DNA from 2 places in the Planococcus kocurii genome. Region 1 is predicted to be linked to the other one. Evidence: a T-box and tRNA genes for the amino acid it is inferred to sense, from the RefSeq annotation. Region 1 holds a T-box; the other holds one or more tRNA genes.
What was found. A T-box is a leader RNA that pairs with one kind of tRNA and senses whether it is charged. The one in region 1 lies ahead of ileS (isoleucine--tRNA ligase), so its partner is inferred to be a tRNA-Ile.

Region 1 (3,378 bases):
CCTTCTAGGTAAAGATCAGCCGGGTAATGCAAGTCTTCTCGCTCAACAAGAACACCTTGGTGAGAAGATCCAGAATCAAACCAAACATCCATAATATCCGTTTCTCTAGTAAACAAGCCATTCGGGCTACTTGGATGCGTGAATCCTGACGGCAATAACTCTGCTGCTGAACGCTCAAACCAAATGTTCGATCCGTTTTCGCGGAACAACTTAGCCACGTGGGCAATTGTTTCTTCTGTAATGATGGGATCTCCATTTTCAGCGTAAAACACAGGAATTGGAACGCCCCATACGCGTTGACGTGAGATATTCCAATCTCCACGGTCACGTAGCATATTGTAAAGACGCGTTTCGCCCCATGCTGGAGTGAACGAAGTTTCTTTGATCGCTTTTAAGATTTGGTCACGGAATGCATCGATCGATACGAACCACTGAGCTGTCGCCCGGTAAATTACTGGCTTTTTCGTCCGCCAGTCATGCGGATACGAGTGTGTAATAAACGAAATTTTTTCAAGAGCGCCTGCATGATCAAGTGCTTCTGTGATCGACTTATTCGCTTTTTCATAAAACTCGCCTTCAAACCCAGGCGCTTCGTCTGTCATGACTCCGCGTTCATCAACTGGACAAAGAACATCCAATCCGTATTTCTTGCCGATTAAGAAGTCATCTTCACCGTGACCAGGAGCTGTGTGAACGCAACCAGTACCTGAATCTGTCGTAACGTGTTCTCCGAGCATAACCAAAGAAGTACGGTCATATAATGGGTGTTTTGTTAGGATATGCTCTAGTTCAGCTCCCTGCACTAAGCGAACAACTTCGTAGTCTACCCATTCCAATTCCTCAGCCACTTCTTTTAATAACTCTTGTGCCACAATATAAAGAGAACCATTTACGGAAACTTCCGCGTAATCCAACTTAGCGTGTACAGAAATACCAAGGTTAGCTGGGATTGTCCAAGGAGTTGTCGTCCAGATTACGAAGTTTGTGCCCTCAGCCAATACACCTTTACCGTCAGTGACTGGGAAAGATACATAGATTGAAGGAGATTTTTTATCATGATACTCGATTTCTGCTTCAGCAAGTGACGATTCACTTGATGGAGACCAATAAACCGGTTTCAATCCTTTATAGATATAGCCTTTGTTGGCCATTTTACCAAACACTTCAATTTGACGTGCTTCGTATGCTGGTTTTAATGTGACATATGGATTTTCCCAATCGCCACGAACACCGATGCGTTTGAATTGAGAGCGCTGGTTATCGATTTGTTGGTAAGCATATTCTTCACATAGCTTGCGGAATTCCGCTAACGACATTTCTTTCCGATTAACGCCTTTGTTTGTTAAAGCTTGTTCGATCGGTAATCCGTGCGTATCCCAGCCCGGAACGTATGGTGCATGAAAGCCCATCATTGAACGAGAACGAACGACCATATCTTTTAGTACTTTGTTTAATGCGTGACCCATATGCAAATCGCCGTTCGCGTACGGAGGTCCGTCATGAAGAATGAAGAATGGACGACCTTTTGTGCGGTCTAGCACTTTCTTGTAAATGTCCATCTCTTCCCATTTTTGTTGCATCTCCGGTTCCCGGTTTGGCAAATTACCACGCATCGGAAAATCTGTTTTCGGCATTAATAACGTATCTTTGTATTCCATTTCCATTCCTCCTATAGGCATAATAAAAAGCCCCCATCCCTGGTAAAGGGACGAGAAGCTTAAACTCGCGGTACCACCCTTGTTGCAGCTCGATAGCTGCCACTCGATCACCGTAACGTGGCGTAGACGGAATTGGGTACTGTTGTTCACCAATTCTGCTCAAGAGTGATTTTCATCTATGAGGTCGTATCAGGCTCTCACTGTCCCTGACTCGCTAAATCATCCTACATAGCCTACTGTCTCTATCAGCGCGTTTTTTTGTATGTCGTAATTATAGAAGTAGAAAGTCTCAGAGTCAAGAGTTCGACTCTTCTTTATCCTTCTCAATCTTCTCTAAATTCTGTGTGTCGATATCGTATTCTAATAAGGTTTCCCAATCATCTGTTTCAATTAAATCTAATTGAGCTTCAACGAGCATTTTGAAACGATTTTTAAAGATACGAGATTGTTTTTTCAATTCTTCAATTTCAGTAGCAATGCGACGTGCTTTTGTCAACGACTCGTTAACAATACGATCAGCATTTTTCTCAGCTTCCTTGACAATCAACTCTGCTTCTTTCTGCGAGTTGCGTCGAACTTCTTCCGAAGCTTCTTGAGCGACGAAAATTGATTTTTGTAAGGTTGACTCGATTGTATTGAAATGGCCAACTCGTTCGTCGGTTGTACGTAACCGTTCTTCTAAAGTTGCCTTATCTTTTAACAAAATTTCATAATCTCTCATAATTTGTTCCAAGAATTCATTTACTTCGTCTTCTTGATATCCACGGAACGCCCGGCTGAATTCTTTGTTATGTATATCTAACGGGGATAATGGCATTGAGTAAACCTCTCCTTAACTTGTCATGTTATCTTCCTATTATACAGTTCATGGCGCTAAATTTCAGTATTATTTCGTATTTTTTCCGAACCGTCTAGTTTTTTGCTTCTAAGCGGCCAATCTGTAGTCGAACTTTATCCTTCTTGGTGCGGCCTTCGATCATAATCAACCGAACGCGACCAAAGCCTCTTGAAGAGATCATATCCGATTCGTGCAGTTCAAATGACGGCTGCTCTTGCAAAGTCCAGTTGACTTTCACTTTTCCACCGTGGATTAACGCCGATGCTTTCTGGCGAGAAATGTGATAAACCGAACTCATTACCGTATCCAACCTCATGGAACTGACCGTATACGATTCTTCAATCCATTCTTCACTCGTCTCGATTAATTCTTTTTCGTTTGTTATTTCGTTTAACTGAACTTTCACTTTTGCTGCACTAACAAAATTACTTTGCATATAAGGACTGATTTCATTCATAACTGCAAGTTGAACACGTTCGTTGTCTATGCGAATGTCTCCGAATTTACTGCGGTCAAGCCCCAATGACATTAATGATCCTAATATATCAGGATGACGCAAGTTGACAAATTTCGATGGATACTTCAATTCAAAAACAGTAATATTAAAATCTTCCTGTTGTGGTTCAAAATAAGAAGGATACAGTAACACTCGTTGTCTTTCTGCATTTTTAAAAACGCCAGACGTCATCATTTTCACGTCGCTCGATCCGATGACTGCTTCAACAATAAAGCGCTGTCGCGGATCGAGAAAATCAGTCAATCTTGGTGAATAACGGTCTTCAACTTCCCGTAGCCAGCCCGAAGCTTGTTCGATAAACTGCTGTTCTTCTTTTCTAAAATGTTGAAATATCTCTTCCATACGAATGCTCCTTCACATGTGAT
Region 2 (3,378 bases), 1.1 Mb from region 1:
AGTCATGGGCTATTTGATTGTAATCATTGCCTTCTATATTCAAACGGGGATGGTAACCCTAGAAGCATCGTTACTTGCTATTCCGAGCACATTATTAGTAGCAGCTATTATGCTAGCTAATAACATTCGCGATATTGTGGGCGACGAAGAAAGTGGACGCAAAACACTTGCTATTTTGGTTAAAAGACCGGCAGCTGTCAATATTCTTATGTGGTTTTTCATTCTAGCCTACGTATGGATTGTCATCCTTATCCTAGTAGGAATATTGACACCGTGGGCTTTACTAGTCTTCATAAGCGTCATTAAACCTATTAAAGTCGTTCAAATCTTTAAACGTTTTACAGAACCTCTAAAGGTGATGCCGGCGATGAAAGATACTGGAAAAACAAATACATTTGTGGCTTTTTTACTTGGAATTGGGTTACTGATTGATTACCTTCTATAATATAGACAAACAAAAAAGGATTTCTCTAGAAATCCTTTTTTTGTTTGTCTAAAATAATACTTTGAAGAACAGTTAATTATAAGTTATAGTAAATAAATAATTCTAAATTTTCGAATGAGGAGGATATATAGTGAAACCTATCATCATCGGCATTATTGCAGCTTTTTTCTTTGCATTTACTTTCGTACTCAACGCCACGATGGAAGCTGACGGCGGGAATTGGATCTGGAGTGCGTCTCTCCGATACTTTTTCATGATTCCCTTTTTACTTTTGATTGTTGTTTTAAGAAAGAACTTAAAACCACTGTTACAAGAAATGAACAAAAACAAAAGAGCTTGGACCTTATGGAGTTTTGTTGGATTTGGCTTATTCTATGCTCCACTATGTTTCGCTGCAGCCTATTCCCCTGGCTGGCTCATCGCAGGAACATGGCAAATTACCATAGTCGCTGGTACATTACTTGCTCCCTTATTTCTCATTACCATACATAGCAATAAAGAAACTACTCAACTAAGAGGAAAGATTCCTGTTAAAAGCTTGATGATTTCTTTTATCATATTAGCAGGAGTCAGTTTAATGCAACTTGAACATGTAGCAGTTGTTTCTTCTTCAACACTTTGGTTCGGTTTTATCCCTGTTATCCTCGCAGCTTTCGCATACCCATTAGGAAATAGAAAAATGATGGATATATGTGGAGGCAGGTTGGATGCGTATCAGAGGGTTTTGGGCATGACACTAGCTAGTCTACCTTTTTGGTTCATCCTATCATTATATGGGCTTGTTACTGTAGGTGGACCTAGCGCTTCACAAAGCTTACAAACTTTAATTGTAGCAATCAGTTCAGGTGTAATGGCAACAGTACTCTTCTTTAAAGCGACTGATCTAGTTAGAGGCGATATGCAGAAACTAGGAGCAGTAGAAGCGACACAATCAATGGAAGTTTTATTTGCGTTAGCAGGAGAAGCACTTTTCTTGTCAATTGTCTTACCTTCAAGCTTAGCAATAATCGGAATTTTCATTGTAATGCTTGGCATGATTCTTCACAGTCTTAATTCTAGTAAAACGAAAAAAAGTGTTATGCAATTAAATGCATAACACTTTTCTATAATGACCCCTACGGGATTCGAACCCGTGTTACCGCCGTGAAAGGGCGGTGTCTTAACCGCTTGACCAAGGGGCCAAATACTGGCGGAGAAGGAGGGATTTGAACCCTCGCGCCGGTTGCCCGACCTACACCCTTAGCAGGGGCGCCTCTTCAGCCACTTGAGTACTTCCCCAGTATGGCTCCGAAGGTAGGACTCGAACCTACGACCATCGCATTAACAGTGCGGTGCTCTACCACTGAGCTACTTCGGAATGGTGGGCCTAAATGGACTCGAACCATCGACCTCACGCTTATCAGGCGTGCGCTCTAACCAGCTGAGCTATAGGCCCATATGTAATATTATGGAGCGGGTGGGGGGAATCGAACCCCCATCATCAGCTTGGAAGGCTGAGGTTTTACCACTAAACTACACCCGCGTAAAATGGTGGGTCAGGACGGAATCGAACCGCCGACACTTAGAGCTTCAATCTAATGCTCTACCGACTGAGCTACTGACCCACTTTATTTATTGAAAATGGCGGTCCCGACCGGGATCGAACCGGCGATCTCCTGCGTGACAGGCAGGCATGTTAACCGCTACACCACGGGACCATTTGGTTGCGGGGGCAGGATTTGAACCTGCGACCTTTGGGTTATGAGCCCAACGAGCTACCGAACTGCTCCACCCCGCGACAATATTATAATTCAAAAGAAATTCGTCCACACATTTTAAAAAATATGGAGGAGGAAGAGGGATTCGAACCCCCGCGGGATTTGACTCCCCTGTCGGTTTTCAAGACCGATCCCTTCAGCCAAACTTGGGTATTCCTCCGAGATAAAATACATATGGTGGACCTTGCAGGACTCGAACCTGCGACCGGACGGTTATGAGCCGTCTGCTCTAACCAACTGAGCTAAAGGTCCTAAAAAAGTGGCGGCAGAGGGGATCGAACCCCCGACCTCACGGGTATGAACCGTACGCTCTAGCCAGCTGAGCTACGCCGCCGGGATCTTTACTTTAAAAAGTTGGTGGAGCCTAGCGGGATCGAACCGCTGACCTCCTGCGTGCAAGGCAGGCGCTCTCCCAGCTGAGCTAAGGCCCCATTGTTTGGTCGGGAAGACAGGATTCGAACCTGCGACCCCTTGGTCCCAAACCAAGTGCTCTACCAAGCTGAGCTACTTCCCGAACTTGAGTTGCTGAGTATAAAAATATGGTGCGCCCGAGAGGACTCGAACCTCTAACCGCTTGATTCGTAGTCAAGTACTCTATCCAATTGAGCTACGGGCGCATATGATGCTATTCACTATTTCGTGAAAAGATGGTGCCGAGGACCGGAATCGAACCGGTACGGTAGTCACCTACCGCAGGATTTTAAGTCCTGTGCGTCTGCCAGTTCCGCCACCCCGGCTAAGGGTCGGTATCACGTGCAAATAAATATGGAGCGGAAGACGAGGTTCGAACTCGCGACCTCCACCTTGGCAAGGTGGCGTTCTACCACTGAACTACTTCCGCAAAAATGGTGCGGGTGAAGGGAGTCGAACCCCCACGCCCGAAGGCGCTAGATCCTAAGTCTAGTGCGTCTGCCAGTTCCGCCACACCCGCGTGGCAATATAAAATTAAAATGGTGAGCCATGAAGGATTCGAACCTTCGACCCTCTGATTAAAAGTCAGATGCTCTACCAGCTGAGCTAATGGCTCGAAAAAGTGGTGCCGGAGAAAGGAGTCGAACCCTCGACCTACTGATTACAAGTCAGTTGCTCTACCAACTGAGCTACTCCGGCAAAAGAAATAAATGGTGGAGGATGACGGGATCGAACCGCCGACCCTCTGCTTGTAAGGCAGATGCT

Region 2: it has a tRNA-Ile gene. The T-box ahead of ileS (isoleucine--tRNA ligase) is inferred to sense a tRNA for this amino acid. The anticodon was not compared.

What each region holds. Positions count from the first base shown of each region.
Region 1 is NZ_CP013661.2:2,963,500-2,966,877, reverse strand. Features, by position in the region: gene ileS (isoleucine--tRNA ligase) at 1-1,658, opposite strand, end outside; T-box leader at 1,702-1,916, opposite strand; gene AUO94_RS14405 (DivIVA domain-containing protein) at 1,954-2,475, opposite strand; gene AUO94_RS14400 (YlmH family RNA-binding protein) at 2,570-3,355, opposite strand.
Region 2 is NZ_CP013661.2:553,499-556,876, forward strand. Features, by position in the region: gene AUO94_RS02790 (1,4-dihydroxy-2-naphthoate polyprenyltransferase) at 1-445, shown strand, start outside; gene AUO94_RS02795 (DMT family transporter) at 576-1,541, shown strand; tRNA gene AUO94_RS02800 (tRNA-Glu) at 1,555-1,626, opposite strand; tRNA gene AUO94_RS02805 (tRNA-Ser) at 1,633-1,723, opposite strand; tRNA gene AUO94_RS02810 (tRNA-Asn) at 1,728-1,802, opposite strand; tRNA gene AUO94_RS02815 (tRNA-Ile) at 1,804-1,880, opposite strand; tRNA gene AUO94_RS02820 (tRNA-Gly) at 1,894-1,967, opposite strand; tRNA gene AUO94_RS02825 (tRNA-Phe) at 1,974-2,049, opposite strand; tRNA gene AUO94_RS02830 (tRNA-Asp) at 2,067-2,142, opposite strand; tRNA gene AUO94_RS02835 (tRNA-Met) at 2,146-2,222, opposite strand; tRNA gene AUO94_RS02840 (tRNA-Ser) at 2,270-2,362, opposite strand; tRNA gene AUO94_RS02845 (tRNA-Ile) at 2,378-2,454, opposite strand; tRNA gene AUO94_RS02850 (tRNA-Met) at 2,463-2,536, opposite strand; tRNA gene AUO94_RS02855 (tRNA-Ala) at 2,558-2,633, opposite strand; tRNA gene AUO94_RS02860 (tRNA-Pro) at 2,640-2,716, opposite strand; tRNA gene AUO94_RS02865 (tRNA-Arg) at 2,743-2,819, opposite strand; tRNA gene AUO94_RS02870 (tRNA-Leu) at 2,851-2,939, opposite strand; tRNA gene AUO94_RS02875 (tRNA-Gly) at 2,969-3,043, opposite strand; tRNA gene AUO94_RS02880 (tRNA-Leu) at 3,049-3,133, opposite strand; tRNA gene AUO94_RS02885 (tRNA-Lys) at 3,154-3,229, opposite strand; tRNA gene AUO94_RS02890 (tRNA-Thr) at 3,237-3,312, opposite strand; tRNA gene AUO94_RS02895 (tRNA-Val) at 3,325-3,378, opposite strand, start outside.